One region of the Bradyrhizobium sp. AZCC 1678 genome, then DNA from elsewhere that is predicted to be linked to it. Evidence: riboswitches for the same ligand, from Rfam matches in the RefSeq annotation. Region 1 holds a riboswitch; the other holds the start of a gene.
The links. A riboswitch is a leader RNA that binds a small molecule or an ion and turns the genes downstream of it on or off. The one in region 1 is predicted to bind S-adenosylmethionine.

Region 1 (15,902 bases):
GCTGATTCCGTCGGCCAGCAATGCCGAGTTGAAAAGCCTGCTGCAGACCGGCCTGAAGATTTTTCAGGGCCACCAGCAGCACGCCGAACAGGTCGCCGCCAAGCTGAAGTAGGGAGCCCGCCATGCGTCCGGGACGCTGTCTACTTGCCATGGCCGCCCTGCTGTTCGGCGCCATGGCCGTCCCGGCGCAGGTGGCGACGATCCAGATTACGACGACCGACCTGGTGTTCGCGCCGGCCGAAGTTTCGGCCAAGGTTGGCGATACCATCGAATGGATCAACACGGACGTGTTCGTCCACACCGCGACCGCCCGCAATGGCGACTTCGACGTCAACATGCCGCCGAAGAGGACCGTGACGTCAGTGCTGAAGAAGGCCGGCGTCGTCGAGTATTACTGCCGGTACCATCCGAACATGAAGGCGGTGCTGACGATCGCGCCCTAACAGCGTCCGCTTTTGCGATGGGGGCGGCTCAGGCCGCCCGCACCGAGCTGAGGAACTTGCCGACCTCGCGCTTGAGCCGGTCGCTTTCGCCGGACAATGATTTTGCCGCGCCAAGCACCTGGGCCGAGGCGGACCCGGTCTCGCTGGCGCCACGCTGCACGTCGGCGATGTTGGAGGAAACCTGCTGCGTGCCGTGCGCGGCCTGCTGCACGTTGCGGGAAATTTCCTGGGTCGCCGCGCCCTGCTCCTCGACGGCGGCCGCGATGGTGGAAGCGATCTCCGACATCCGTCCGATGGTATCGCCGATCTCCTTGATGGCGCCGACCGATTCCTGCGTCGCGGCCTGGATGCCCGATATCTGCTGGCTGATCTCGCCCGTTGCTTTGGCCGTCTGTTCGGCCAGCGCCTTCACCTCGGACGCGACCACCGCAAAGCCGCGCCCGGCCTCGCCGGCCCGCGCCGCCTCGATGGTGGCGTTGAGCGCCAGCAGGTTGGTTTGGCCCGCAATGGTGTTGATCAGCTCCACCACGTCGCCGATCCGGGCGGCCGCCTTGGCGAGTTCGGCGACGCGGTCGTTGGTCTTCTGCGCCTGCTCCACCGCTTCACCGGCGATCCGCGCCGAGCCCTGGACCTGCCGGCTGATCTCGTTGACTGACGACGCCATCTCTTCGGTGGCGGATGCGACCGACTGCACATTGGTGGAGGCTTCCTCGGATGCCGCCGCAACCATGGTGGCAAGCTCCTCCGAACGCTCCGCGGTCGCCGTCAGCGTGCCAGCGGAGGCTTCCAGCTCGGTCGAGGCCTGTGACACGATCTCGACAATCTGGCCGATCATCGCTTCGAAATCGCCAGTGATCCGGTCGACGCGCTGGCCGCGCCTGATCTTTGCGTCGGCCTCCACCGCTGCCGCCTCGTCGGCAGCCTTCTTGGCGATCAGGGCGTCCTTGAAAACCTGCAGCGAGCCGGCCATCGCGCCGATTTCATCAGCACGCTCGACGGTCGGGATCGTGACGTCGTGCCGGCCAGCGGCGAGATCGCCGACCGCGCCGGTCAAGGTCGCCAGCGGCGTGATCACGCGCCGGCGCAGCATCACGGTGACGCCGGCGAGCACGCCGAGCAGCGCCATAACGGCAAGGCCGGCCAGCGCCAGCATCGTCAAAGCCACGTCGCGCGCGGCGCCCACACGTTCTCCCGCTTCCGCCAACGCGGCATCGCGCACGGCGAAGAAGGCCTGCACCGCCGGCACGATCGTGCTGGCGAGTTGATCGGAGCCGATGGCGTATTTGCCATCGTTGCGTCCGGCCGCCATTTCCTTTTCAAGCCATGGCGCGGCCTTTCCGAAATAGGCCTCGATCGCGTCGTTCATCGCTTTCGCAAGACGCGGCGGGCTGCCGATCTGATCCACGCCGGCCTCGATCCGTTCGCGGTCGAGATCGACGCGGCCCTGGGCGCGGTCCATGCTGGAAATTTCAGCCGCCGTCAGCGCACGGCGGGTGCTGATCGCAAGCGACACCGTAGCAGCCCGGCCGCCGGCCGAGATCCGCAGATCCTGCGACGTGCGGGCGACATTTAGCAGCGCCGTCAACGACGCGTCCGCCATCGCGACCTGATTTTCAAGGCGGTTCAACAGCGGTTCGAGAATCCCGACTACCCCGGCAATGCCCGGAAGGAAGCCCTTGATCGCGGCCTGATCGCGCGCGCTCATTGGCAAGGCCATCGCGCGATCGCTCGCTGCGCGAACCTCGGCCAGTTTGGCCGCCGCCTGATTGAGGCCCTGGACGAGCGCCGCGCCATCGCTGAGCGCGCCGACGGCGGTTCGCGCCTTTGCGAACGCGGCATCTGCGGTCTGCACGGCCTTCGCCGCCACATCGAGCTGGGTCTGCGTCGCGGCGCCTTCCTGAAACAACGGACCGACATAGGGCGCGCGGTAGGCGGCAACCTGCTGGCCAACCGCAAGCACCGTGCCATAGGCCTCTACCGCCTTGATCGCTTCGGTCTTGCTGGCAAAGGTACGATATTGCGGGACGAGAACCCCGGCGCCAAGGATGACCGCCAGGACCGTCACCGAGAGCATCGATACCGCAAAGAGTCGACCGATCCGCATGTTGTGATTCCGCTGCATGAGGGAGCGGTCAACGTAGGCGGAACTGGGCTAAGGCAGCCTTAATGCAGGCTTTAGTGCAGGGCGGTAGAACTACGGGGCTGCACGTGGCTCGGGGCCGTCACGACCGCAGCACCATCACTAGCCGCAGCGCGACCGCCGCCTGCCAGACCGGATAGAGCAACGAGGTCCGGTCGAGGCCGAGCGCATTGTCGAGCGCCAGCAACGTACCTGCGAGCGTCCCCGTGATCAGCATCGGCCACCATGCGGCGGCATTGCGCGGCCCCGCCGGCAGCAGCGCGATTCCGAGCGCCATCACTGCCGTGCCGACGAGGCCGCCGGTCAATCCGGCGAGCAGATAGCGCATGACCGTGGCCGCGCCCGCGGTCTGTCCCTCGATAAAGATCGCCGCGTTCACCGCGCAGACGAACGCGATCATGGTGATGATCGCCGCGAGCCCTGCGGCCCACCGCGGATTGGCGCTGAAGCGCCGCACCAGTATCAAAACGAGCACGGCGAACGGCACCGCGATCAGCGAAATGCGAAGCTGGCCGGACAAGCCGACGATGTTGTCGATCAGCGCTGGCAACAGCGGCGTGAGGATGCCGGAGATGATGCCACCGGCGACGACCATCAGCAGATTGTTGCGGGAGGTGTCGGCGGAAGTGATCGCCTGGGTCAACGCGCACTCCTCTTTTGCGACACGCCTCATGCCTAACACGGCAGCGACGGAAATTGAAGACAACGCGCGAGGAGCGGGCCGGGCCGCAAATAAAAGCCGCGCCAACCCGAAGGCTGACGCGGCGATGGCCGTTCTGTTGCCAGGTGGACCAACCCCGAACAGGTTACGCCGCGAGGCGCACTTCGTTCAATGCAACGTTATCGTTTGCATTTAGGTTTTTGACCCGATAACGGCGGTATCATGCCGAGCACAATTCAGAGCTTCTTTGCGACCATCGATCCTGGTTCGCCCCCGCCCTAGCAGCCCTGGGATTCGGCCTTTCGGCAGAATCGATCTCACCGAGATGAGACCTTTAAGCTCAAGCTGCTAAGGTGGAGGCGCCGGGTACTGCCCCCGGGTCTGCCCGCAGTCCACTCTAAGGTTCAGCGCCATCGTCTTGCGACGAAGCGACCCTACGCGCGATCGAAAGCGAAAGATAGGCTTCTGTTGCCCGTAGTCGACGAGTCGAGCTGGCGACAGGCCTAAAGCATCACAATCCACCCTTCGGCAAGAAGAAGCAGAGCTCGTCGCCGGTCCTCCTGTTTATGAACAGCACGGGCAAATGATCTGGCGTGTCTTCAGACTTGATGATGTCGGGTGGGATGACTTTCCATTGGCCGTCTTTGAGGTATTGCCACTGGTCCGAATGGTCGTCTGCGACGCGAAAGCGTGTTTTGAATACATCGCCGTTGTCGCAACACGATTTCCAGGGAACACCGAGCCGGTGTTGGGCGGCAGGGTTCATTTCCTGTCTGTTGAACCACTCGTGGTGCGGCATCGACGCATCGTGAGCGTCAGCACGAAAGGACGCCAGAAGGAGAATACCGAACATCGTTAGTACGCGACCGAATGCTTTCATGGCAGCCTCCATTGTGGACTGTCATCAATTCGCGAATCACACGAACTCCCGGCAATTAAGGAGGCCAGATTCCAAAAAAGAATGGGAGCCCATTTTCTGAGCGGCCAGCTTTTTCAGACAAGACTGTTGCTTTCCTGTTCGCGCGGAACGAAGTCGAAGGTCCTGCCACTGCAGCAAAGAAGCTTTCGGCGTTCTTCGTCAGGGCATCGGTTGGCCGTCGAGCGAGCTCTCAACCGTAGAAACACGGGGGGCTGAAATGCGGACTGCACTCATCGTCGCAATCACGCTTACATTGCGATTGGCGCACAGGCGCAAACGAGGGCCGACGGGTCCCCATCGGGCGGATCCGTGCAGGCCGCCGGCAAAGTGCGCGTTGAAACGCAGGCACAGTGTGAGGCGCGGCAACAGCAGATACGCGACCCCGTCTTCGGCATCCGCATTCAGGCGGGTGATGCGGCGCGGTTCTGCAACAGACAACGGTCGAGGCGATGAAACCGATGCAGGGATAGGGATGCACAATGGAGTGGAGCGGGCGAAGGAAATCGAACCCTCGTATGCAGCTTGGGAACCTGCCGTTCTACCATGGAACCACGCGCGCACGCCTGTCGTCGCCGCACCAAAAGGATCGTGCGCCATGGGAACGTCATTGTCGACGGCGACTTATTCCGCATGCGAAACGCTCTGATCTTGCTGGTAACGGCTGTGCTCGCGGTTGCAGCGATGCTCAGTGGTGCGGATAGGGCGGCGGCGGAGCAGAATGCGCCGTCTGCAATCGCTCGGATGATGGTGCCTGGTCCGGAGTATGACCTGATCCGCGCACTGGAAGGCGACTGGAGTGTGCAGCAGCGGGTATGGCCTGGGCCGGGGGCAGAGCCTATTGCCTTGGCTCCCATGGTTGCGGAGCGACGGCTGATCGGCGAGGCCTTTCTTCAGGAGATCATGAAACCGGCGCCCGGCAGCGAGCAGGAGCCATTCGCCCGCCATGCCTACCTGTCATTCAACAATGTCGATCGGCGCTATGAGTATGTGAGCCTCGATACGCGCTATCCCAGGACGATGTATGAAACGAGCTTCGACGCCGAGCGCGCGCATCGCGACCGCATCATTGAGGTATTCATCGAAGCGTTTACCCACCCTGGTTGGGGAACGGAGTTCGTCGGACAGGCCATGAAACAACGGCGCGAGATCATCGTCGAGGGCGATCGTCGCAACGTCGTACGTCAATTCTGGACGCCGCCAGGCGGCAGCGAGTTCCTCGCCATCGAGTATGTTTATGTCAAGCGGCAGTGAGCGCACAGCCGTGACCCTAGCCGGCCGTTCCGTCGATCCCGGACCACGGCCCACGCCGTCGCGAAACCAGCTGCCCCACGCGGCGAACAGCATTGGAGCGGGCGAAGGGAATCGAACCCTCGTATGCAGCTTGGGAAGCTGCCGTTCTACCATTGAACTACGCCCGCGGGTCGCGCCCCATGATTAGCCGACCTCGCGCGATCCGCCAAGCTGTTCCGTGCTCCGTTTCGCGTCACTGTTAACTTCCCCGAAATTCTGGATGCACTTCGTCAGGCCGATGTTATGATCCCTTCGGGGCTTGGTGAGTGTATGACGGGGCGTGGCTACACTATTTTCGACACGGGAATCGGTCGCTGCGGCATCGCGTGGGGGCCGTCGGGCATTATCGGCGTGCAGCTTCCGGAGGTGCGCGAGATCGATACGCGGCGGCGGCTGTTTCAGCTCTATCCGGATGCGCGCGAACATCGCCCTCCCCCGAATGTCCAGGTTGCAATCGAAGGCATCACAGCGCTGCTGCGCGGGGCGGCGTGCGATTTCGCCGAGGTCGCGCTGGATATGGCCGGCATTCCGGCCTTCAGCCAGCGCGTCTACGCCTATGCGCGCGAGATCCCGCGCGGGGAGACCCGGACCTATGCGGAAATAGCCTCGGCCTTGCGCGCATCCGGCGCGGTCTATTCGGTGGCGCAGGCGATCGGCCGCAACCCTTTCATGATCATCGTGCCCTGCCACCGCGTGCTCGAAGCCGGCAACTATGCCGACAAGATCTCGCCGCACGGCGGGGTGATCTCCAAGCGGCGGCTGCTCTCTATCGAGGGCGCGAGCCCGACCGCCAGCAAGACGCTGTTCGACGTGCTGCTGCCGGTTGCACCGCCGCGCGCGCATCCCTAAATCTGCCGGATGACGGCGACCACGCTTCTCGAACGCAAATCCATTTCGGTTTCCGACTTTCGCTGCACCGCGGGGCCCGGCGACAAGCCGTTTGCGGAGCAGCATAGCCGTTATTCGATTTCCTATGTGCGCAAGGGCAGTTTCGGCTTGCATTGCCGCGGCAAGTTCAGCGAACTGGTGGCGGGATCGGTTTTGATCGGCCATCCCGGCGATGAATATACCTGCACCCACGAGCACGTCTGCGGCGACGAGTGCCTGTCGTTCTTCCTCGCGCCCGAGCTGGTGGAAGCGATAGGCGACAGCCAGATCCCCTGGCAGATCGGCTCCGCACCGCCGCTGCCGGAACTGGTGGTGCTTGGGGAACTGGCGCAATCGGCAGCAGATGGCAGCAGCGATATCGGGCTCGACGAGATCGGTCAGGTGCTGGCGAGCCGCTTTGTCGAGGTGGTTTCCGGCAAGCCGCGCAAACAGGGCCCCGATGCGGCGCGCGACCGCCGCCGCGCGGTAGAAACCGCGCTGTGGATCGATGCCCATTCGCACCGGCCAATCACTCTGGAAGACGCCGCCGATCAGGCCGGAATCAGCCCGTTCCATTTCCTGCGGCTGTTCTCGGATGTGCTCGGCGTGACGCCCCACCAATATCTGCTGCGCTCGCGGCTGCGCCATGCGGCGCGGCGGCTCGCCGATGACGACAGCCCGGTCACCGATATCGCCTATGATGTCGGCTTTGCGGACTTGTCCAAGTTTCGTGCGCACGTTTGGCCGCGCCGCCGGCGCCTCGCCGCTAAAATTCCGCCAGGCCTCGCGGGGTGACCGCAAGATTTTCCAAGAACGGCTGGCCCTCCACTGACTAGGCTTTCTCCAGGCCGCGCGACTTCGCAGCGCTTCCAACTGGAGAAACTCATGTACGACCACATCGGATTACGCGTCGGCAACCTCGACGCCAGCGTGCGCTTCTATACGGCGGTGCTCGCGCCGCTCGGCTTCGTGCTGTGCTCGCGCGACGATGCCGGCGCAGGCTTCGGCCCGAAGGGCGCGCCCGCGCTCTGGCTGCATTTGCACAAGGGATCGGCGGGGTCAGCGGCGCATGTCGCGTTCCGCGCCAAGGATCATGCGGCGATCAAGCAATTCCATGCCGAGGGCATGAAGGCCGGCGGCCGCGACAATGGCAGCGCCGGACCGCGCGCCGATTACAGCCCGACCTATTACGCGGCGTTTTTGATCGATCCCGACGGCAACAATGTCGAGGCGGTTTGCACGTAGTGCCGGAACGTCATCGCGAGGAACGAACCCGTAGGGTGGGCAAAGCGAAGCGTGCCCACCGATGAAAATTGAAAACCCGGTTGGATGGTGGGCACGGCGCTAACGCGCCTTTTCCCACCCTACGCCGATCTGCAAAAGGGAAAACACATGGCCTCCATCCAGAAAGAAATCATCATCGACGCCTCTCCCGACGACGTCTGGGACGCGCTGCGCGATTTCGGCGCACTGCATACGCGGCTGGTGCCCGGCTTCGTGACCGACACCCAGCTCGACGGCGACGCGCGCATCGTCACGTTTTCGAACGGCACGGTCGCACGCGAAATCCTGGTTGACTGCGACGACACGAAGCGGCGACTGGTCTATGCCATCGTCAGCGAGCGCATCAGGCAGCATAGCGCCTCGGCACAGGTTTTTGCCGAAAGCGACGGCCGCACCCGCTTCGTGTGGATTGCGGATGTGTTGCCGAACGAGATCGCGCCCTATATGGACGCGCAGATGAATCTCGGCACACAGGCCATGCAGAAGGCATTGGGACGCAGCGCGGCATGACGTCAGCGTTTCTCGACGCCCTCGGCGCGGACGGCCCCTCGGCCGACCGCGCCGGCAAGATGGATCTCTACGGCCGCTTCGTCGGTTCCTGGGATCTCGATGTCAGGCATTTTTCCGAAGATGGCCGCGAACGCCGCCGCGCCGGCGAATGGCATTTTGGCTGGGCGCTGGAGGGGCGCGCGATCCAGGATGTCTGGATCGTGCCGCCACGCGGCGAACTGCGCAACCGCGATGCCGCGGCCAATTTCAATTCGTACGGCACCACGCTGCGGGTCTACGATCCTGATATCGACGCCTGGCGGATTCAATGGACCGATCCAGTCACGCGGACTTTCCTGCAGATGATCGGCCGGGCGGAAGGCCGCGACATCGAGCAGATGGGCACGCGGCCGGACGGCCAGTTGGCCCGCTGGAGTTTTAGAGACATCACCGCCAACTCGTTCCTCTGGCGCGGCGAAGTCTCGGCGGATGCGGGTGCAACATGGCGCGTCGTCACCGAGTTCACCGCCCGCCGCAGGAAAGCGTGATCTTTCGCACAGATCGGTTCCCTGCCCGCTCCTAGCCTCGGCGCGTGCGTCCGAATGGCGCCGCGCCCGCGGCCGCCCGCGCATGAGGAGTCGAACCATGACTGGAGCTGACAAGGTAGTCTGTCAGGCGGCCACGCTGCTTTTGCTGTTCACCCTGACTGCGACGCCGGCCAAGGCGCAATTCGCCGGCGGCGGCGGAGACATGATGACGCAGATGGCGCCGATGCTTGAAATGATGAAGGCGAAAATGGGCAAGCGCCGCTTCGCCATGATGATGCAGACCATGGGCCCGATGATGAGCCGCATGATGGAAGGCGGCGGCGGTGGCTTTGGTGGCATGATGGGCGGAATTTCAGCCGGCGGCGGCTACGTCCCCGAGGGTTATGGCGTGGGCACCGGCGGCATGAATTTCGGCAGCACGGGCGGCGGAGATGTCATGGGCATGCTCGGCGGCGGCGGCGGTGGCGAGCTGATGAGCATGGTCCCGCAACTGATGCGCATGGCCAATGTTGGCGGCGGCCGCCACGGCCGGCGTCACCGGCGGCGGTAAGGATCCCGTCATTCCGGGGCGATGCGAGGCATCGAACCCCGAATCTCGAGATTCCCCGGTGTGCAATTGCACACCTGAGGTCTGGTGCTAACGCACCATCCCGGAATGACGGTCTTTGTTAGTAGCGGATATCACGGCAGCGCCGGCCGCACGGTGGGGACGGCACGCTGCTTCGGCCCCCAGCGGGTCAGCATCACGCTGACGCACGACAGCACGCCGAGCAGCACCATCGAGGCCGCCGCCAGCTTGAAGAAGTCCTGCGCGGTCGCATCGTGCGCGGACAGCCACCAGCCGCCGGTGCCGATAAACAACAGGCGCGCGGTCTGCGCCAGCACCGGGCCGATCATCTTGGCGGCACCTTGCGATGAAAAATAACACGTTGTGGCAAGGCCGATGAAAGCATACATCGGCGCCGCCGTGGACAAATACTGCCGGCTGGCGGCGCGTACGCTCGCATCATCGGTAAAGAGATTGACCCAGATGTCGGGGAATACAGCAATGACACTCGCAACCGCGCCGAGCGAAACGAATGCAACGACCCCCGCGATCCAGCAGATCCTGCGGGCCCGCGCGATACGTTCCGCGCCGATCGCCATGCCGACCATCGGCACCGAGGCGATGCCAACCGCAAATGAAATCGACGTCAGCATGAATTCGAGCCGCGCGCCGATGCCGTAGCCGGCGAGGATTTCGGTGCCGAAACTCGCCAGCATGTGGGTGAAGATGCTGATGGTCAAAACCGATTGCAGCGGCGAGAAGCAGGAGATGGCGCCGACTTTCAGAATGTCGATGAACATCGGCATGCGAATGCGAAGGCCGCGAATTTTGGGAATGACGCGCGCGCGGCCCGAGAACAGATACCAGGACATCACGGAGATGCTGATCATGTAGGCGATCAGCGAACCGGCGGCGACGCCGCGCATGCCGAATTGCGGGATCGGGCCGAGGCCCAAGCCCAGCGTGCCGCCGAGAATGATCTGGCAAATGGCCGACGAGAGCATCATGAGCGACGGCAGCTTCATGTTGCCGGTGCCACGCAAAATGCCCGACATCGTATTCATCAGCCACGGCACCACCGCGCCGCCGAAGAAGATCTGCGTATAGGCCACCGCCTGCGCCAGCACATTGCCGCGCCCGCCGAGCAATTCCAGCAGCGCAGGGCCGAAGATCAGCATGCCCAGCATGAAGGTCAAGCCGAAGCAGAGCCCGATCAGGAGCGCATGCGCCGCCAGCGTCGAGGCGCGGTCGATATCGCCGGCGCCGAGCGCACGCGCGATCGCCGAGGCCACGCCGCCGCCCATGGCCCCGCCCGACATGGTCATGGTCAGGATCACGATCGGAAACACCAGCGCCATCGCCGCCAGCGATTCCACGCCGAGACGCCCGATATAGGAGGTCTCCGCGATCACGACGCAGGTGCCGGCGGTCAGCGCGATCACGTTCGGCCAGGCCAGCCAGAGCAGCGTGCGCAGGATCGGGCCGTCAAGCAACGCATTCTTCACGGGCGCTTCAGGCGGCGGAAGCAGGCGTTCCTTCTCGTCGACAGGAATTTCGGCAACGCCGATATCGGACATTTCTGCTCCCCGCGCGCGGACTTGGGTAGCCGCGGCGCGGCTTTCCTAGCATGGCAGGGGATGATTCCGCGTGCGAAAGGCGCAATGGGGGCCTGCGCGATTGCAGGCGAGGCGTCGCCGGCAGCCCATTTCACGCGAAATTCATGCCGGACCACGCGAACGTTCCGGCGGGGACCGCATTGTACGATCAACCTGCCGAGGAACCCGCCATGCGTAACAACCTCCTTCTCCAGGCAGTATGCATCGGCGCGCTGGCGCTGCCGCTGGCCGCCTGTAACGACCCCAAGGACACCGCAACCGTGGCGCAGAGCTATGGTCCTTCGCCCAACCTGCCACCGCCGGAACATTCGTGGATCCCGACGGTCGATATCGCGTCCGTCAACCGCTGGCCCGACGGCGCCAAGCCGATCGCCGCCAACGGGATGGCGGTCAGTGCTTTCGCGACCGGGCTCGATCATCCCCGCACGGTCTATGTGCTGCCGAACGGCGACGTGCTGGTCGCCGAGAGCAACGCGCCGCCGAAGCAGAGCGGCATGAGCATCAAGGGCTTCATCTACGGGTTGGCACAGAGCCGGGCGGGCGCAGGGGTTCCGAGCGCCAACCGCATCACACTGCTGCGCGATGCCGATGGCGATGGCGTTGCCGAAACGAGAAGCACATTCCTCAGCGGGCTGAATTCGCCGTTCGGCATGGTGCTGGTCGGCGAAGATTTCTATGTCGCCAATGCCGATGCGATCGTGAAATTTCCTTACTCGACCGGAGACACCAAAATCAGCGCACCCGGCGTCAAGCTGGCGGACTTGCCTGCGGGCACGCTCAATCACCACTGGACCAAGGATCTTACGGCAAGCCCGGATGGCACGAAGCTCTATGCGACCGTCGGCTCCAACAGCAACATTGGCGAGAACGGCATGGACGCCGAGAAGGACCGTGCCGCGGTGCTGGAAGTCGATCGCGCCAGCGGCCAATGGCGGGTGTTCGCCTCGGGCTTACGCAATCCGAACGGCCCGGCCTGGAATCCGAAGACCGGCGAGCTCTGGGTCGTCGTCAACGAGCGCGACGAACTCGGCAACGATCTCGTTCCCGATTACATGACCTCGGTGAAATCAGGCGCGTTCTATGGCTGGCCGTACAGCTATTATGGCGATCACGTCGACACGCGCGTCGAGCCGCAACGGCCCGACCTGGTGCAGAAGGCGATGACCCCGGACTATGCGCTCGGCGCGCATACGGCCTCGCTTGGGCTCGCCTTCAACACCGGCAATCTGTTTCCGCCCGAGATGGAAGGCGGCGCCTTCATCGGCCAGCACGGTTCGTGGAATCGCAAGCCTCGCGCCGGCTACAAGGTGATCTTCGTTCCGTTCAAGGACGGCAAGCCTTCGGGGGCGCCGCAGGACGTGCTGACCGGTTTCCTCAACGACAAGGGCGAAGCGCAGGGCCGCCCCGTCGGCGTGCGGCTCGACAAGCAGGGCGCGCTGTTGGTCGCCGACGACGTCGGCAACACGATCTGGCGCGTAACGCCGGCGGCTAAGTCAGCATCGCGGTAGATGCACCGTCATTGCGAGCGAAGCGAAGCAATCCATTCCTCAGCTTGCGGCGCGATGGATTGCTTCGCTTCGCTCGCAATGACGAGTCACACCCGGAAATGCTTGCTTAGCTTCAACCCCTGCGCCTGGTAGTTTGAGCCGATGCGCTGGCCGTACAAGGAGTGGGGCCGCGACAGCATTTTCTCATAGACCAGGCGGCCGACGATCTGGCCGTGCTCGAGGATGAACGGCACCTCGCGCGAGCGCACTTCGAGCACGGCGCGCGCGCCCTGCCCGCCGGCGCCGGCATAGCCGAAGCCGGGATCGAAAAATCCCGCGTAGTGCACGCGGAATTCGCCGACCAAGGGATCGAACGGCACCATCTCGGCGGCGTAATCCGGCGGCACCTGCACGGCTTCCTTCGAGGCTAGGATGTAGAATTCGCCGGGATCGAGGATGAGGCTGCCGTCCGGGCGGGCCGGGATCGGCTCCCAGAACTCATCGACGGCATAGCCGCCACGGCGGTCGATATCGACCACGCCGGTGTGGCGCTTGGCGCGGTAGCCGACGAAGCCTGATGTGTTTTCGCCGGAGAGATCGACTGACAGCGCCACGCCATTGGCCAAATCTGCGTCGTCGATATCGACCAGCCGCTCGGCGCCGTGCAGTGCGTCGAGTTCGTCGGCGTTGAGAATGGCATCTCCAGTGCGGAAGCGCACCTGGCTGAGCCGCGAGCCCTCGCGCAGCAGAACGGGAAACGTCTTCGGGCTGATCTCGGCATAGAGCGGGCCGTGATAGCCCGCGCCGATCATGTCGAAGCGGCGGGTGCCGTCGGCGATCACGCGCGTGAAGACGTCGAGCCGCCCGGTGGAGCTCTTTGGATTGGCGGCGGCCACGATTGACGGCGGCAGCGCGAGGCTCTCCAGCAGCGGCACGATGTAGACGCAGTTGGTCTCCAGCACCGCGCCGTCGGAGAGGTCGATTTCGTGCAGCTTCAACTCGTCGATGCGCTCGGCAACCGTGGCGCCGGGACCGGGCAGGAAGCTCGCGCGCACCCGGTAGGCGATGTTACCCAGCCGCAGATCGAGGCTTGCCGGCTGGATCTGGCTTTCGACAAAGGGATATTCCGGCAGGATCAGGCCCGCATCCGCCATCGCCGCGATCATGCGGTCGGGCAGAATTCCGTTGGCGTCGGGCGGAAGCGTGAACGGCACGGCGCGATCCTCAATACGGCCCAAATGTCATCCCAACCTCGTAAATATGGGCTTTTAGGGGTTATCCGATGGCCGCCTTGACGGGAAGGGCGCGAGGTAATATCAGCATGACTTATCCCGTGGTGATTTGAGCCGGCCGGCTTGCAGCCACGTTAAATAAATCGCTAAACAGGCCGGGGACACGTGTGATCCCGGCCTGTGGAAATTTTTCCAGGCCGGTTTTTTGTGACCATTTTCAAGGATGGTCACGACGGAGGTCACATGTCTGAGACTGGTTCTACCAAGCGCTATCGTCCCGAAACCCGCCTTGTCCATGGCGGCACGCTGCGCTCGCAATTCGGCGAGACGTCGGAGGCGTTGTTCCTCACCCAAGGCTACGTCTACGACAGCGCGGAGCAATGCGAGGCCCGATTCAAGGGCCAGGAGCCAGGCTTTATCTATTCGCGCTATTCCAATCCGACGATTGATATGTTCGAGCGCCGCATGATCGAACTCGAGGGTGCGGAAGCCGCGCGCTCGACCGCGACCGGCATGGCCGCGGTAACGACCGCGATCCTCGCACCGCTCCGGGCCGGCGACCACGTGGTTGCTTCGAGAGCTCTGTTCGGCTCGTGCCTTTACGTGGTGCAGGACCTCCTGCCGCGCTACGGCATCGAGACGACGCTGGTCGACGGTCTTGATCTCGACCAGTGGCAGCGCGCATTGCGGCCGAACACCAAGTCCTTCTTCCTGGAGAGCCCGACCAATCCGACGCTCGACGTGCTCGACATCCCGGCGATTGCCGAGATCGCGCACAGTGGCGGCGCACGGCTGATCGTCGATAACGTCTTCGCCACGCCGATCTGGCAGAGCCCGCTTTCGCTTGGCGCCGACGTCGTGGTCTACTCCGCGACCAAGCATATCGACGGCCAGGGCCGCTGCCTGGGCGGCATCATCCTGTCGTCGGAAGCTTTCATCGCCGAGCACATCCACAACTTCATGCGCCAGACCGGGCCATCGCTCTCGCCGTTCAACGCCTGGGCCCTGCTCAAGGGCCTGGAGACGCTTGGCGTGCGCGTGCGCGCGCAGACCGAGACGGCAGGCAAGGTCGCCGACGCGCTGGCGTCGCACCCGAAGATTTCGCGGCTGATCTATCCCGGCCGCGCCGATCACCCGCAGGCCGAGCTGGTGAAGAAGCAGATGCGCGCCGGCTCGACGCTGGTCGGCTTCGAGGTCAAGGGCGGCAAGCAGGCCGCATTCCGCTGCCTCAACGCGCTGCGGATCGCGCGCATCTCCAACAATCTCGGCGACTCCAAGAGCCTCGTCACCCATCCCGCGACGACGACGCATCAACGGCTGACGCCGGAGGCGCGCACGGAGCTCGGCATCAGCGAAGGCTTCATTCGTTTCTCGGCCGGGCTTGAGCATGCCGATGATCTGATCGAGGATTTTGCGGCGGCGCTGGAGAAGGCGTGATCGGACGATGGTAGGGTGGGCAAAGCGAAGCGTGCCCACCATCTCACATCGTGCATTCGGCTAGAATGGTGGGCACGACGCTAGCGCGCCTTTGCCCACCCTACGAACTCTGAGCGCGCCTCGGCAGCATCTCACATCGGCCTATACGCCCGCACGTCCGCGGGCACGTTGACGCCGAGCTTGATCTGGCCGACCGACTTGATGATGTCGTCGCCGAGCAGTTGGGCGAAGCAGGCGTAGCCCCAGTCGCTCATGTGCAGGCCGTCGGCGATCACGAAGTTCTCGATCGGGATCGCTTGCTTTTCGTGCCAGTCTTTCATGACAGCGAAGCGCGGAAACAAGCCGACCTTGCGAAGCTCGGCGGTCTTGTTCAGCAGCGTCATCATCTTGCCGGCGCTTTCGGCGTGTTCGTTGACCCGCGGCGAATATTGCGGATCGATCAGCACGACGTCGGCGCCAACCGCCTGAATGCGCGTAATGCCATCTTCGACGAGTTTCGCGGTCTCCGCCGGATCGAGATTGCGCAGCACCGCATTGGTGCCGACCTGCCAGATCACCAGGTCCGGATGCAGGTCGATGACGGCGGTCTGCAGCCGCTTCATCATTTCCGGCGCATCCTCGCCGCCCTTGCCGGCATTGATGACGGAGATGTCGGCCGTCGGATATTGCCGGCGCAATTGCGCGGCGAGCCGGTTGGGATAGTTGAAATCCGGCGAGGTCGCACCAAAACCGGCGGTCGACGACGATCCGAACGCGACGATCACCACCGGCTGCCCCGCGACGAGCTTGCTCGCGACGCGCGGCAGCGACCCCATCGATTTGGAGGCGCCCTTCGGCGGCAGGCACGGAACACGGCTGAAGATGTCACCGGCCGATTTCGCAACCTCCTTCACCTTGTCGATCGCCTTGCCGGTGATGCCCTTCTGCGCCGCCGGATTGACG
Region 2 (15,902 bases), 6.4 Mb from region 1:
CAAGACCAACTGAAGCGGTACGAACAGGCCCTGCGCACGGCAACGCCCGTGCTTGATGAACGAAAGCAATGATCCGTTCAGGAGAGCCATTGCCAAGTCCCGGCCAAGTCCGGACTACGGTGCTCTCCGGGAGCACGCGTCTGGAATTGGCCCCTGCAGACCTGAGCGGGCAGCCTGACGATGTTTTCTTTCGCAACAGAAACGGGCGGTCCGCCTCAGCGACCCGATTGCCACTTTTGCGCGAACGGAACCTCGATACGGATCAACCGGAGTTGTGACTACGATCACATGGATCGCTCGACTTCTGGCGCATTGTAGCGGCGTTATTGATATCCGTTGAGGTCCGGATGCACTGCACGAATTGCGCAGCCGAAGTCCCGGAGCACAGAAAATTTTGCGGACAGTGTGGAGCGGCGGTGGTGCGGCGCTGTCTGACCTGCGGCGCGGCAAACCCTGCCCTGAACAAGTTTTGCGGCGACTGCGGGACCAAATTGCGCGTGGATTCTCCCGCAGCGGCACCAACGGCGCGGGACTCGCGCCCGATCGAGCGCCGGCAGCTTACGGTACTGTTTTGCGACCTGGTCGGATCGACTGCGCTCTCCGCGCGGCTCGATCCCGAAGACTTCGGCGCAATCATCGCCGACTACCGGCGCTGTATTACTGAAACCGTTGCCGGCTTCGACGGCTTTGTCGCGCGACATCATGGCGACGGTGCGGTGGCATATTTTGGCTATCCTCACGCACACGAGGACGACGCGGAGCGCGCCGTTCACGCCAGCCTCGCCTTGGTGCAGGCGGTCGCCGCCCTGCCCGCGAAAGAAAAGTTGAGCGCGCGCGTCGGTGTCGCAACAGGCGTCGCGCTGGTCGGCGATATGTCGGAAAGCGCGATTTCCGAGGAGCATGGCATCCTCGGCGATACCCCGAATCTTGCCGCCCGGCTGCAATCGCTCGCGCAACCCGGTGCCGTCATTATCTCGGGTCGCACAAAGACGATCGCTGGACCGCAATTCGAGTATCTCGATCTCGGTAAAGTCGAGTTCAAGGGATTCGTAAAGCCAGTCGCGGCCTGGCAAGTCGCAGGCAAGACAGCAGTGACCAGCCGATCGCATGCTCTCCAAAGTAGCGATTTGCTGCCGCTGATCGGTCGTGATGAAGAAATCGAGCTACTTCTGCGCCGATGGGAGCGGGCCAAGAGTGGCGAAGGTCAGGTGGTGCTGCTTTCCGGTGAAGCGGGGATCGGCAAATCACGGCTCACCATCGCGCTGCTGGAACAGCTTGCTCGCGAGCCGCACATACGCCTGCGGTTCTTCTGCTCGCCGCAGCATACCGACAGCCCGCTCTATCCGGTGATCGGCGAGATGTTGCGCGCCGCCGGCTTTGCTCACGATGACAGCCAGCAGGCGAAAATGGACAAGCTTGACGCGCTGCTGGCGCAAAGCTCGACGCCTTCAGAGGATGCGGCGCTGTTTGCCGAAATGCTGTCGCTGCCCAACGACGGACGCTACCCTCCGGTTGAAGTCGAGCCGCAGCTCCGTCGTCAGAAAACGCTGAAAGCGCTTGGTTCGCAAATCGAGGTGCTGGTGCGGATCAATCCCATGCTGATGATTTTCGAAGATGCGCATTGGGCCGATCCAACCAGCCTCGAATTGTTCGCCCGGGCGGTGGACTGGGCCGTGAGTCACCGGCTCCTGTTACTTGTCACTTTCAGGCCGGAATTCAGTCCGCCCGGGATCGGACGGCCGCACGTGACTGAGCTGACCCTCCATCGGCTGGCGCCGCGCGACATCGATCTCCTGATCGAGCGCGTCGTCGGCAACCGATCGTTGCCGGCAGGCATCCGCCAGGACATCATCGAGCGCACCGACGGCATTCCGCTGTTCGCCGAGGAGATGACCAAGGCGGTGCTGGACGCGGAGGGTGAGAGTGATGCGCAGCGGACCTTCGCAGGGGGACCAACGCCTGTTGTGGCGGTTCCGGCAAGCCTGCAGGCTTCGCTGATGTCGCGGCTCGACCGGCTCGGCCCGGCGAAGAACGTGGCGCAGGTCGGCGCAGCGATCGGCCGGGCATTTCCCCACATGTTGCTGGCCGCGCTCATGCGAAAGCCAAAGGAAGAACTGGACGCCGACCTCGACCGACTCATTGCGGCGGGTTTGTTGTTTCGGCACGGCACCCCGCCGTATGCGAGCTACCTGTTCAAGCATGCGCTGGTGCAGGACGCAGCCTACAGTACGCTGCTGCGCGAGCAAAGGCGCGTGCTGCATGCGCGCATCGCCGAAATCCTCGAAAGTCAGTTCGCAGAAATCGCCGAGAGCCAGCCCGAGCTGCTGGCGCGTCACTACGCCAAGGCCGACCTGATCGAGAAGTCAGCGCGCCTGTGGGGCAAGGCGGGACAGCGCTCACAGGAGCGTTCGGCGCTGGTCGAAGCCGCTGAACAACTCGGCCACGCCCTGGAACAAATCGCAACCTTGCCCAGCACGCCCGACCTGCGGCGCGAGCAGATCGTTTTACACGTCGCGCTCTTGAACACGCTCATGCATGTCAAAGGATATGGCGCGCCCGAAACGAAGGCTGCCGTAGCTCAGGTGAGAGCGCTGATCGAGCAAGCGGAGCGGCTCGGAGAACCTCCCGATGACCCTTCGTTGCTGCTCTCGGCTCTGTTTGGCCAGTGGATCGTCAACTTCATAAACTTCAATGGTGACGTTGCGCGAGAGCTTGCAGCGCGATTTCTGGCCCTTGGCGAGAAGGAGGGAACGGCGGCACCGCGCATGATTGGACACCGTACCATGGCGAGTACGCTTGCGCTTATGGGAGACCTCGTTGATGCCAAGGCGCACTACAATGAAGCCCTCGCCCTTTACCGTCCCGCCGAGCACCGGCGATTGATGACGCGATTTGGCCAGGACCTCCGGGTAACGTGCCTGGCCTTTCGTTCGATGGCTTCGTGGCTGCTCGGTTACCCCGAGGCTGCGCTCACGGATGCAGAATGCGCGCTAACGGAAGCTCGCCAGATCGAGCACGCCGCCACTTTGATGTTTACGCTGAATTTCCCGATTCTTATCAATACCTACTGCGGGAATTACCACGCGGCAAACGAGCGTCTCAAAGAGCTTGTCGTGTTGGCCGAGGAGAAAGGTGCCCCGTTCCGAAAGGCGGAAGGCGTGTTACGGCGGGGCTATATCCTGACACTCACGGGGGCCGCGAAAGCAGCCGAGATCGTCACGGCGGGCATTGATTTATGGCGGTCGGCCGGATCGACAATATTTACGCCGGAGCACGAGTTCATGTTGGCAATCGCCCATGCCAATTCGGGCCAATTCGACGATGCCTGGCGCTGCATCGACAAAGCAATGACGGCGATGCACGCAACCAAAGAAAGATGGTGCGAGGCTGAGGCGCATCGCGTTGCCGGTGAAATCGCGCTCAAGTCGCCGCAGCGAGACGTGGCGAAAGCGCAAGCGCATTTCGAGCATTCCCTGACCGTTGCGCGAGCACAGCAGGCAAAGTCGTGGGAATTGCGCGCGGCCATGAGCCTGGCGCGGCTCTTGAGCGATCAGGGAAAACGGCAAACGGCACGTGACCTTCTCGCCCCCGTCTACGGTTGGTTCACCGAAGGTTTTGACACAAGCGACCTTCGAACGGCCAAGGCGCTGCTCGGCGAGCTTCATTGATAAGGCCATCCGGCGACGAAGTTCCGGGTCCTGGCACGAAGCGGATCTAACGCTCGCGGCCGGCGTTTTCCGCGATCGGGAGAAGCACGGACGTCACAACCGGGCCTTCCGAGCCAAAGCGGACAACGCCGGTGTTTTTGCGGTATAGTTCGGCATTCAGATGAGCGGGATGCCTGCCTTGAGGGTTGATGTCATGTACAAAGCACCTGGATCATTGCTCCGATCATTACCCCTGACTATCGCTGCTGTTCTTCTCAGCCCGCAGGCGCGGGCGCAACAGGTTGCGGCGGAAACGCCGCAGACCATGCTGGCGGCTCAGATTCGCACGCAGGGGTTTGCCTGTGATAAGGCGCTCGGCGCCACGAGGGACAAAAAGCGCTCGCAGCCGGACCGCGCCGTCTGGGTCCTCAAATGCAGCAACGCGACATACCGCGTCACGCGCGCGCCCGACATGGCGGCGAAGGTCGAACCGCTCCCGTGAATGAATTGGCTGGAAGCAGGCCTCGTCGGATATCCGCGACAGCGCCGCGCTTGGCCGCCTCATGCCTCGATCGGCTGACCGGCAGGCCTCACCGCCAGGTACATCCAGCCGTGCAGCCGAGCAGGCTTCAACTGGCGCGCATTTGCCTGCGCCGCGACAAGGTCGACCCGGGACTGGACTTCACATTCCAAGCGCGAGAAAGCCGGTACAAACCACAATCAAGCCGACAATGATAACCGCAAGGAAACTGGAAGAAGTAATATCTTCGCGCATGACGACACCTATGCCTCAATCAGGCAAAGATCATCGAACCATCAATTCATTTCAGGATGTCTTCGTCGCACTCAGAAAATGACTTCATCTGATGGTTCTACTGTTACGTGCCGGACGTCCCACGAAGTATCATCACGGCCGTGAGAGCCCGGCGGCATCGGGATAGGCCTCATCATACCGCTCAGCGAGACGGATTTCCGAGATGTGGCATGCTTCACACGCGGCTATCGCGCGCAAGGTTACAGTTGCGCGCTCCCGGTTGACAATTGGCTTGGCCCCAGCGGAAATTTGCGCGGAGCATTGGTCATGGAAGATACCATACGGCTCTACCGGACGCTGCTGGGCAATCGCGCGTATCTGCGCTCGCTCGCCGAGGGTGCAGCTTTCCTCGCCGCCAGCACCATCGCGATATTCGCCGCGGTCACCTATGCCACGGTTCACGCCAGCAATTACGTCACCGATTTTGTGCTGAGCCGCGTTGGCCCCTTCAACGTGCGCTTTCTCTTCATTTACGGGACGTTCGCAGCGTTCGTGATTACGGCGAGCCTGCTGGCCTGGCGACCGAACCGGGTGCCATTCGCGCTCAAGGCCGTGGCGCTGTTCCTGCTGGTCCGCGCCGTGTTCGTGGCGCTCACCCACATGGCGCCATCGCCTATCGATCCGCAGAAGCCGGCGCCGTTCTTCAACTCGATTTTCTACGGCAGCGATCTATTCTTCTCCGGCCACACAGGCCTGCCGTTTCTCGCCGCGCTTGCCTTCTGGTACATCCCGCAATGGCGAATGTTCTATCTCGCGCTGACTGCCTTCTTCGGCTCGGTCGTGCTGCTCGGCCACTATCACTATTCGATCGACGTACTTGCCGCCCTGTTCATCACCCACGGCGTCTTTCAGATTTCGTGCTGGCTGTTTGCCCGCGACTACACGCTATTTCGTTCTTCCGAAAACCAGACTGCCCCACGGCCGAAGCGTGCAAGCCGAAAGGCGTTGGCTCCGGCCGGTAGCGGACATGAGCGCGCTCCCAAACCGTTCGTGCTGCACGTCGTCAGCGATGAAGCGATGCCGAGCGGTCAATCCAAAGCCGACTTGAATCATCCGAACGGATGAAAGCGTCCTCTCCTCCCCGCCAACAACGGAGAGAGGACGCCGCACGATCCGCCTCAGCTCGTCGGCATCACGTAGGCGTAGATCCGGCCGCGCGAGACCGGGGCTTCGCGGACGCGGTTGCCGTTATTGCCGGAGATCATGATCGGATTGCCCTTGGCATCGATGCCGGTGATGACGCCGACATGGCCGCCGCGGCGGCCGCGCGTCATCACCGCAATCGCGCCGACCTGCGGCCCGGAAACGCGCTGGCCGTAACTTGCGAACGAGTTCGCCATGTCGGAGCCGGTGCCGCGATAGCCGGAGTGCTGCAGCACCATGTTCATGAACCGCGCGCACCACAAGCTGCCGCGTCCGGTCGGGTTGCCGCCGAGATAGCGGCGCGCTGTGGCGACGACGTTCGACGAGCTGAAGCTGGACGCCATCGCGCCGCCGGCCGGCGTCACGGTTGAATTCGCTCCGGCGCTTGCATTTGTCGCGACGCTTGCATCCGTTGCGACGCTTGCGTTGACATTGGCAAGGCCGCGCGCCTGCATCTGCGCGACCCCACGCTCCCAGCGTGATGTGCGCTCGACCTGCCGCAGCCGGGCGCCACGACGGCCGCGATCGGCGCGCGCCTCCGTGACGACGCTGGGCGAGCCGAAGCCGCCGGGCGCAACCATCTGGGGGCTGCTTTCCATGAAGCTCGGGTTGGTATCGGCAAAGCCGCCGGCCTGCATTCGCTGCGCGCTGCGATCCCAGCGCGACGTCCTGATAGCGTGGCGATGGTGGCGATAGGCGTAATGATGCTTGGCATGATGGCCGGCGTGATAAGCGCGAGCGTGTCGCCCTGCGCCGTGGTGAGGCCGTGCCGAAGCTGGAGTGACGAATGCAACGATGGAAACCGAACATAGTGCCAGCGCGATGAAACGAAGCGACCGGCGAAACGCAAACAACTGACGCATACTAAGCCCTCTGTAGCACCCCCACCTTCCCCTTTGCGTTCGTCCACGAACGACCGCGGGCGGCGTTTTGCGTCGCGATGTGACGAGACGAAGATTTCATGTGGCGCTGCGGAAACAATTCCGGGGTGATTCCGCGATCTTTCGATGGCGAAAATGAAACTAGATTGCCGTATTGCGGCCGCGAGAATTAATTGCAATTTTGCTGCTCGGCCACGCAAGGATGTTGCGTGAAAACAAGAAAATGGAGAAGAATCCGAAATGCCCTATGCCGTCGCCAAAGACAGCGTTCGTCTGCACTACGAAGAGGCGGGAAGCGGGACGCCGATCATCTTCCTGCACGAGTTCGCGGCCGACCACACCAACTGGGAGCCGCAGATGCGCTACTTCTCGCGCGGCCACCGCTGCATCGCCTATTCGGCGCGCGGCTATACGCCCTCCGACGTGCCGCCTGACGCCGCCGTCTACACCTACAAGCATTTCTACACCGATGCGCTCGCGGTGCTCGATCACCTCGGCATCGCCAAAGCGCATTTCGTCGGCCTGTCGATGGGCTCCTATTCCTCGCTGCAGGTCGGCCTCAATGCAGCCGACCGGGCGCTGTCGATGACGCTCGCCGCCGTCGGCTCAGGCTCTGCCATCGAGCATCTCGATGCCTTCCGCGCGCAGTGCCGGGCCAATGCCGAGCAGTATGAGGCGATCGGCTCGGCGGAAGTCGCCAAGGTGACGCGCGAGGCGCCGAGCCGGATTCCATTTTTGCTGAAAGACCCGCGCGGCCATGCCGATTTCTACGCCGCGCTGGCGCGGCATGACGCCAAAGGTTCGGCCAACACCATGCGCAGCTTTCAGGGCGGACGGCCGTCGATCTACACCATGACCGATGCGATCCGGCGCGTGCCGACGCCGGCGCTGATCCTGTGCGGCGACGAGGACGACAATTGCATCGGGCCGAGCCTGTTCCTGAAGCAGCACCTGCCGGCGGCGGGGCTTTCGTTCTTTCCGAAGTCGGGCCACGTGCTCAATCTGGAAGAGCCGGCGCTGTTCAACGAGATGGTGGAGCGGTTCATCGCGCTGGTCGAGGCCGGGAGATGGCCGGTGCGGGATGCGCGGTCAATGGCGTGACTGTCATTCCGCGGCGATGCGCAGCATCGAACTCGGAATGACGGCAGTGCGGTCACTTCCCCGCCCCACCCCGGCTCAGCAAAAACACGCCCTGCTCGCCGAACATGTTCCAGACCCACCAGGGCAGGTTCAGCGGCACCGGGCGGCCGTAGAGGTCGAGCGCCACCGCGCGCTCCATCTTGACGTTGATCTCGTCGCAGAGCTGCACGAAATCCTTGATGGTGCAGAAATGGATGTTCGGCGTGTCGTACCAGGTGGCGGGGAGATTTTCGGTGCGCGGCATGTGTCCGCCGACGAGCAGTTGCAGCCGCATCTTCCAGAAGCCGAAATTCGGGAACGAGACGATGGCGCGCCGGCCGATGCGCAGGAGATTCTCCAGCACCGGCTTCGGCTGCCGCGTCGCCTGCAGCGTCTGCGACAGGATCACGTAATCGAAGGCATCGTCCGGATAATTGACGAGGTCGGTGTCGGCATCGCCCTGCACCACCGCGAGCCCCTTGGCGACGCAGCGGTTGACGCCCTCGCGCGACAGTTCGATGCCGCGGCCGTCGATGCCGCGGCTCTCCAGGAGTTGCAGCAACTCGCCATCGCCGCAGCCGACGTCAAGCACTTTTGAGCCGGCCGGAATCATTTCGGCGACCATGAGATGATCGGTGCGATACTTGCCGGTGCGGTCGGGCGCTACGCCGCCGAGCGGCAGGGCCGGTTCTTGAACCGCCATATCAACCACCCGCACCATTGGAGAGCCCACGCGCCTTGCCGGCCGATTCCAGGAAGGCGCGGGAAATGTCGAAGAACTCCGGCACATCGAGCAGGAAGGCGTCATGGCCGCGATCGGTCTCGATCTCGGCGAACGACACCCGCGCGCTGGAAGCGTTCAGCGCATGCACTAGCGCCCGCGATTCCGAGGTCGGGAACAGCCAGTCCGAGGTGAACGACACCACGCAGAAGCGGGTCTTGATGCCGAGAAACGCCTGCGCCAGCACGCCGCTGTGGTCGGCGGCGATATCGAAATAGTCCATCGCCCGCGTCAGATAGAGATAGCTGTTGGCGTCAAAACGCTCGACAAAGGACGAGCCTTGATAGCGCAGATAGCTTTCGACCTGGAAATCCGCGTCGAACGAGAAGGTCGGCAACTCGCGGTCCTGCATCCGCCGTCCGAACTTGCGATGCAGCGCGGCGTCGGAGAGATAGGTGATGTGCCCGGCCATCCGCGCCACGGCCAATCCACGATGCGGATGGGTGCTGCGTTCGAAATAGCGCCCATGGTGCCAGTCCGGATCAGCCATCACGGCCTGTCGGCCGAGTTCATGAAACGCGATGTTCTGTGCGGAGTGGCGTGTCGAGCAGGCGACCGGCAACGCCGAGAACACGCGCTCCGGATAGGCGGCGGTCCATTGCAGCACCTGCATGCCGCCCATCGATCCGCCGATCACGCAAAACAAGGTTTCGATCCCCAGCCGGTCGAGCAGCATGGCCTGCGCTCGGACCATGTCGGGGATGGTGATCACAGGAAAATCCAGCCCCCAGGCCTTGCCGGTGGCCGGATCGGTCGAGGCCGGACCGGTCGATCCCATACAGCCGCCGATCACATTCGAACAGATGATGAAGTATCGGTCGGTATCGAGCGGACGGCCGGGACCGACCATGATTTCCCACCAGCCGGCCTTGCCCGTCAGGGGATGCAAATTGGCGACGTGCTGATCCAGCGTCAGCGCGTGGCAGATCAGAATGGCGTTGGAGCGATCGGCGTTCAGTTCGCCATAGGTCTGATAGGCGATCTGGAACGGCGCGAGATCGATGCCGCAATCGAGCCTCAAGGGCTGATCCATGCCGAACGTCGCCACCGGCGAGGTCGGATGATCGGCCTCATGGGCGCGATCCTCGTTGAGGATCGAGGGACTAGATATCGAATGCACGTTTGTCATTTCGGCACCGACCTCCTTACGGAGGCTCTACAGACAGAATCAGGCCATAAAAAACCCGGCCTGAACAAAGGTTCGGCCGGGATCAACTCTGTCCCCGGCCTGTTTAGCGAGTTGTTTAACGTGGCTGCAAGCCGGCCGGCTCAAATGACCACGGAATGGAACAAAGCTAGTCCCGCCCAGGCATTTCGTCAAGGCAGGCGGGGGCCGGACGGCATGGTTAACCCGATCGTGCAGGGCTGGCCCGTGACGTTTCTCTTTGCTTTCAGCGCCCGTCTTTCCTAATCAATGCGACTGTCTGCCGGCGCATCGGGCTGTTCGGCACCAAGGTTTTTCGAAGATGTCCAAGGCACCGTCCAAGGCACCCCCGGCCCCGCCCTCGCTGCAGGAATTGCGCAAGGAAATCGATGCGATCGACGAGCAGGTCCATCGCCTGCTGATGGCGCGCGGCGACATCATCGACCGGCTGATCCAGGTGAAGCAGACCCAGGAAGTCGGCTCCGCGTTCCGGCCCGCGCGCGAGGCCAGCATGATGCGGCAACTGGTGCAGCGTCATCGCGGCATCCTGCCGCTCGACACCATCGAGAGCATCTGGCGCGTCATCATCTCGACCTTCACCTATGTCCAGGCGCCGTTCGCGGTGCATGCGGACGTCTCGGTCGGCGAGCCCGCGATGCGGGATTCGGCGCGGTTTCATTTCGGCTTCGTCGTGCCTTATGTCGGCCATTTCAGCGCGCAGGCCGCGGTGGAAGCGGTGGCGAAATCGAAGGGCGACCTGGCGCTGGTCTCGGCAATCTCGAGCCGCACGCCGTGGTGGATCGCGCTGGAAGCAGACGGCGCGCCAAAAATCATCGCGCGGCTGCCGTTCCTCGAACGCGCCGACCATCCGGCGGCGCTCCCCGTCTTCGTGATCTCGCGGGTCGCCGACGATGCCATGGTGACCGAGGTCCAGATGTGGAGCGTCCGCGTCTCCGGCTGGAACGCCGATATCGCGCGCGCCGTGGCGCCGCTCGCCGAAATCGTCGCCGTGCCCGACACCGCCTTCGACGGCGCAGCGCTTTTGGTATCCGACGCCGGCGCCGGCTTCGAGAAGATCAAGAAAGCCCTGATCCAGGCCGGCGCTTCGGTGCGCTCGTCGGCCCTCGTCGGCAGCCACGCAACGCGCTATACGGTGCCCCCGAACGGGGCAGCCAAGTCTTAAGCCGTCCTGAATATCCGGAGCCAGAAGATGAACCGCCCCGTGCCGAATCCCGGCATTCTTGATATTGCGCCCTACACGCCCGGCAAGACGCCGGTGCCGGAGCCGGGCCGCAAGGTGTTCAAGCTGTCCGCCAACGAGACCCCGTTCGGGCCGTCGCCGAAGGCGATCGAAGTCTATAAGGCCGCGGCGGCGCATCTGGAGGACTATCCGGAAGGCACCTCGCGGGTACTGCGCGAGGCGATCGGCCGCGCCTATGGGCTCGATCCCAACCGCATCATCTGCGGTGCCGGCTCGGACGAAATCCTCAACCTGCTGGCGCACACCTATCTCAGCCACGGCGATGAAGCGATCTCCACCGCCCACGGTTTTCTGGTGTACCCGATCGCCACGATGGCGAACGGCGCGAAAAACGTCGTCGCGCCCGAGACCGACTTCACCGCCGACGTCGACGCCATTCTCGCGCGCGTGACGCCGCGCACGAAACTGGTGTGGCTGGCCAACCCGAACAATCCGACCGGCACCTACGTGCCGTTCGACGAGGTCAAGCGGCTGCGCGCCAGCCTGCCGCAGAATGTGCTGCTGGTGCTGGACGCCGCCTATTCCGACTACGTGTCGCGCAACGATTACGAGCTCGGCCTGGAGTTGGTGGCGACCACCGAAAACACCGTGATGACGCACACCTTCTCCAAGATCCACGGGCTGGCCAGCTTACGGATCGGCTGGATGTTCGGCCCTGCCAACATCATCGACGCCGTCAACCGGATTCGCGGGCCGTTCAACGTCTCGACGCCGGCGATGCTGGCGGCGGTGGCCGCGATCGAGGACACTGCGCATGTCCAGATGTCGAAGGCGTTCACCGAGCAGTGGCGCAACTGGCTGACCGAAGAAATCGGCAAGCTGGGGCTCAAGGTGACGCCGAGCGTGGCGAATTTCGTGCTGATCCACTTCCCGCAGGAGAAAGGCAAGACGTCGGCGGACGCGGACGTGTTTCTAACTAAACGAGGCCTGGTGCTGCGGGCGCTCAACAATTACGGCCTCCCCCACGCCCTGCGCATGACCATCGGCACCGAGGAGGCCAATCGCCTCGTCGTCGAGGCCTTGCGCGACTTCATGGCGGCCAAATGAACGCAACGCCGATCTTCCGACGCGTCGCGCTGATCGGCTTCGGCCTGATCGGCGGCTCGATCGCGCGCGCCGCGCGGGCCCAGGGGCTCGCCAGCGAAATCGTTACCACCGCGCGCTCGGAGAAGACCCGCGCGAGGGTGACCGAACTTTCTGTCGTCGACGAGGTGCTGGAGACCAACGCGGAAGCCGTCAAAGACGCCGACCTCGTGATCCTCTGCATCCCGGTCGGCGCCTGTGGCCCGGTCGCGCAGGAGATTGCACCGTTCCTTAAAGCGGGCGCGATCGTGTCCGACGTCGGCTCGGTCAAGGGCGCGATCGTCCGCGAGATGGCGCCGCATCTGCCGGCGAATGTTCATTTCGTTCCGGCCCATCCGGTCGCGGGCACCGAGCATTCCGGGCCCGATTCCGGCTTCGCCGAACTCTTCATCAACCGCTGGTGCATCCTCACGCCGCCCGATGGCGCCGATCCGATGGCCGTCGAAACGCTGCGTGCATTCTGGACCGGCATGGGCGCCAAAGTCGAGATCATGACGCCCGACCACCACGATCTGGTGCTGGCGATCACGAGCCACCTGCCGCATCTGATCGCCTACACCATCGTCGGCACGGCGGATGAACTGGCGCAGGTGACGTCGTCGGAGGTGATCAAATTCTCCGCCGGCGGCTTTCGCGATTTCACCCGCATCGCGGCGTCGGACCCGACGATGTGGCGCGACGTGTTCCTCAACAACAAGGAAGCCGTGCTGGAGATGCTCGGCACCTTCAACGAAGATCTCTCGAAGCTCACCCGCGCGATCCGCCGCAACGACGGCGAAGCGCTGTTCGAGCATTTTACGCGCACCCGCGCCATCCGCCGCGGCATCGTCGAGATCGGCCAGGATTCGGCCGCGCCGGATTTCGGCCGGCCGCATCCGCCGCTGAAGAAGGCGGAGTGAGGGACACCGCTTCGGCACTTGCGCGCCGCTCTCCACACGTCATTGCGAGCGAAGCGAAGCAATCCATCTTTCCCCGTGTGGAGGCCTAGATTGCTTCGCTTCGCTCGCAATGACGTGGAGAGATCGTCAAGCTTGTAGCCCGGATGGAGCGAAGCGCAATCCGGGAACGATAGCGGTAGTGGCCCCGGATTGCGTTGCGCTCCATCCGGGCTACGAAGCTCCCCTCACGCGCGCCGGTTCGGCGGCGTAAAGGTTTCGACGACAGGGTTGGGCAGGCATCATGGCTCTGGAAATCTTTACATTGCGGGAACGACCCGATCTGCGGCCATTGATCTTCTCTGCTGAACTGGATTCGGTCTGGCCGGAATTCATGCGGCATGACGCGGTAGCGCAGCTCTACTTTGCGCCATCGAGATTCGATCGGTACCTCGACTGTGCGTTCGTCGGCGTCGCCGAAGGCAAGGTCGTCGCCCGGGCATTCAGCGTACCGTTCGCTTTCAACATCGACGGCCGCACCGAACTCCCCGATGGCGGCTGGGACGAGGTCATCCGTTGGGCTCACGATGATCAGATGGCAGGGCGCGCGCCGAATGCGCTGAGCGCCCTGGAAATCAGTTTGCTTCCCGAAGCGCGAGGCGGCGGCAATTCGCTGGCGTTGCTGGACGCCATGAAAGCATGCGCGAAAGCCCATGGGTTTGCGGAAATGTTCGCTCCGGTGCGGCCAAACCAGAAGCATCTTCGTCCATTCGTGCCGATGCGCGATTACGTTGACACAGTGGGTGCCGACGGCTTCCCGACCGACCCCTGGCTGCGTACTCACCTTCGCGCCGGGGCAAGGCTCGTGAAGATTGCGCCCTATTCCATGACGATTGTTGGCAGTATTGCCGACTGGTCACGTTGGACCGGAACGTCGTTCGATCGGTCTGGCGAGATCGCGATTGCGGGCGCGCTTGTGCCGGTCATGATTTCACTCGAACAGGATTGTGCGGTTTACGTCGAACCCAACGTATGGGTTCGGTACGCATTGTGACGACCATCCCCTCGTCATTGTTTCGAGCAGTGTAGCGGCGCGGAGCGATTACCTATCTTCAGCTTCTCCACGCCGTGATTGCGAGCGATATCCGGGGCGGTGTTAAAGAACGACGGACTTCGCACTGGATTAGAGCGGCTGAACATAGGGTACAGCATTCATCAACAGCGCACCAAAAAGAAGAACCAGATAGAGCATGGAAAACGCGAACAGGCGACGCGCAGGCTGCCTTTCCTCGTCGTTGCTCCGACGTACCTGCCATGAGAGAAAAATCATGATCGCTCCAAGCATCGCCGCGGCCGCGCCATAGATCGCCCCCGCGAACCCCAATGCCCAGGGCAGCAGTGAGACAGGAGCCAGAACAACGCTATAGAGAAGAATCTGGCGCTTTGTTTCGGCCCGGCCGGCTACGACCGGCAACATCGGCACCCCGGCGCGGGCATACTCGCCGGCAAGATTGAGCGACAGTGCCCAGAAATGGGGTGGCGTCCAAAGGAAGATGATCAGGAACAGGACGAGCGGTTCGAGCCCAACATTTCCGGCGGCCGCGACCCAGCCGATCACCGGAGGGAGTGCGCCAGCCGCACCGCCAATGACGATATTTTGCGGTGTTCGGCGCTTGAGCCACATCGTGTAGATGACGACATAGAAGAAAATTGTGAAAGCAAGCAGCGCAGCCGCAGCCATGTTCAGGAAAGTGCCGAGGCCTAGAACGGCGCACGTGCCGAGCATCAGTCCGAAAACCAATGCTTCCGAGCGCGATACACGGCCGCTGGGAATTGGACGCATGGCGGTGCGCGCCATCAACGCATCGATGTCGGCGTCGTACCACATATTGAGCGCACCTGCGGCGCCGGCTCCGGCAGCTATGCAAAGAAGAGCCACGACACCGGCGAAGGGATCGATGCCGCCTGGCGCGACCATGAGACCGACCAGTGCGGTAAAGACGACCAGCGACATAACGCGCGGTTTCGTCAGCGCGACATAGTCCCCGATGTTGGCATAGCTCCTGCGAACGAGAATTGAACGATTGATTTGCATGAGATTAATGCCTCCCCTTGCCGCCGACATGGCGGCGTCTTTCAGTCCGGTACTCAAGAAAGCCATCGGTTGTAGAACGCTCTTGTCAGGCAGTCTCCGAAATGCGCAGGCCGGTTTCACCGACTGCGGCCGCTACTGCAGCTTTGCGAGCTTGCTTTCCGCCGGGACAATTCCCGCCTTCTTTCCCGTCGCATCGAACTGCTTGAGGTAGGCGACGATGTCGTCAATCTGCTTTGGATCTTTCAAGCCTGGAAAAATCATTTTGGTGCCGGGTATCTTGGCTTTCGGATCCTTGATGTATTCCCGGAAGGTTGCTTCATCCCAGGTGATTCCGGAATTCTTGTTCGCGGGTGAATAGCTGTAGCCTTCAATGGTCCCGGACTTTCGCCCGAAGAGCCCGTTGAGAACCGGGCCAACGGCGTTCTTTGCGTTCTCCCCGATCTGGTGACACGCCTTGCATTGGACGAAAACCTTCTCGCCGGAAGCCACATCCTGGGCATACCCAGGAACGATTGCGAAGATTCCGGCTCCGAGCACGAGAATGAAACGGCGCATCCGACTGTCTCCATGGCCGACAAGCAATATGGTCGCGCAAACCGCAGCGACTATCTTGCCAATTGGCAAGCATAGCCTCGTGCCGACTAGCCCAGCGAGTGATCCTCCCCCTTCTGATGCGAGGCGGCAGTATCTAAGTCGGCGACGCGAAGAACAGGACCCGGATGAGATGCGTGTACTCGGATTCGAACACCATGATGGCCACGAATACCAGCACCAGCACCGGCGGCAGCAGGATGGCATAGGCGAGCGCCAGCCGCTCCCAGGCCATGTGCATGAATACTGCGACGATCAAGCCGGCCTTCAGCACCATGAACAGCAGGATCAGCGACCATCTGAGATAGCCGTGCAAGCCAAAGTAGTCGACGAGATAGGAGCAGGCGCTGAGGACGAACAACCATCCCCAGACCACGAGATAGAGCTTGATCGGGTGCTGCTGGCCCTTTGCGTGCACAGCTCCAGCTGGGATTGCGTCATGCACATGAGTGCGTAGCGAAGGTTGTT

Region 2: another riboswitch for S-adenosylmethionine. It lies ahead of metX (homoserine O-acetyltransferase MetX); the one in region 1 lies ahead of V1294_RS06165 (O-succinylhomoserine sulfhydrylase).

Annotation. Positions count from the first base shown of each region.
Region 1 covers NZ_JAZHSE010000001.1:1,308,160-1,324,061, reverse strand. The annotation lists gene V1294_RS06250 (DUF4142 domain-containing protein) at 1-112, shown strand, start outside; gene V1294_RS06245 (cupredoxin domain-containing protein) at 123-443, shown strand; gene V1294_RS06240 (methyl-accepting chemotaxis protein) at 472-2,547, opposite strand; gene V1294_RS06235 (hypothetical protein) at 2,666-3,226, opposite strand; RNA gene ssrA (transfer-messenger RNA) at 3,347-3,708, opposite strand; gene V1294_RS06225 (hypothetical protein) at 3,756-4,124, opposite strand; gene V1294_RS06220 (DUF1579 family protein) at 4,707-5,414, shown strand; tRNA gene V1294_RS06215 (tRNA-Gly) at 5,508-5,581, opposite strand; gene V1294_RS06210 (methylated-DNA--[protein]-cysteine S-methyltransferase) at 5,724-6,302, shown strand; partial or broken gene V1294_RS06205 (helix-turn-helix transcriptional regulator) at 6,312-7,152, shown strand; gene V1294_RS06200 (VOC family protein) at 7,206-7,565, shown strand; gene V1294_RS06195 (SRPBCC family protein) at 7,713-8,114, shown strand; gene V1294_RS06190 (hypothetical protein) at 8,111-8,641, shown strand; gene V1294_RS06185 (hypothetical protein) at 8,739-9,191, shown strand; gene V1294_RS06180 (MATE family efflux transporter) at 9,323-10,765, opposite strand; gene V1294_RS06175 (PQQ-dependent sugar dehydrogenase) at 10,975-12,312, shown strand; gene V1294_RS06170 (2'-deoxycytidine 5'-triphosphate deaminase) at 12,399-13,505, opposite strand; SAM riboswitch at 13,615-13,694, shown strand; gene V1294_RS06165 (O-succinylhomoserine sulfhydrylase) at 13,767-14,960, shown strand; gene V1294_RS06160 (SGNH/GDSL hydrolase family protein) at 15,092-15,902, opposite strand, start outside.
Region 2 covers NZ_JAZHSE010000001.1:7,719,446-7,735,347, forward strand. The annotation lists gene V1294_RS36790 (hypothetical protein) at 1-72, shown strand, start outside; gene V1294_RS36795 (adenylate/guanylate cyclase domain-containing protein) at 348-3,668, shown strand; gene V1294_RS36800 (hypothetical protein) at 3,838-4,149, shown strand; gene V1294_RS36805 (phosphatase PAP2-related protein) at 4,729-5,526, shown strand; gene V1294_RS36810 (TIGR02594 family protein) at 5,580-6,467, opposite strand; gene V1294_RS36815 (alpha/beta fold hydrolase) at 6,726-7,586, shown strand; gene metW (methionine biosynthesis protein MetW) at 7,639-8,307, opposite strand; gene metX (homoserine O-acetyltransferase MetX) at 8,309-9,514, opposite strand; SAM riboswitch at 9,597-9,676, opposite strand; gene V1294_RS36830 (chorismate mutase) at 9,852-10,712, shown strand; gene hisC (histidinol-phosphate transaminase) at 10,740-11,837, shown strand; gene V1294_RS36840 (prephenate/arogenate dehydrogenase family protein) at 11,834-12,772, shown strand; gene V1294_RS36845 (hypothetical protein) at 13,053-13,802, shown strand; gene V1294_RS36850 (heme o synthase) at 13,932-14,843, opposite strand; gene V1294_RS36855 (c-type cytochrome) at 14,976-15,398, opposite strand; gene V1294_RS36860 (cytochrome C oxidase subunit IV family protein) at 15,532-15,902, opposite strand, start outside.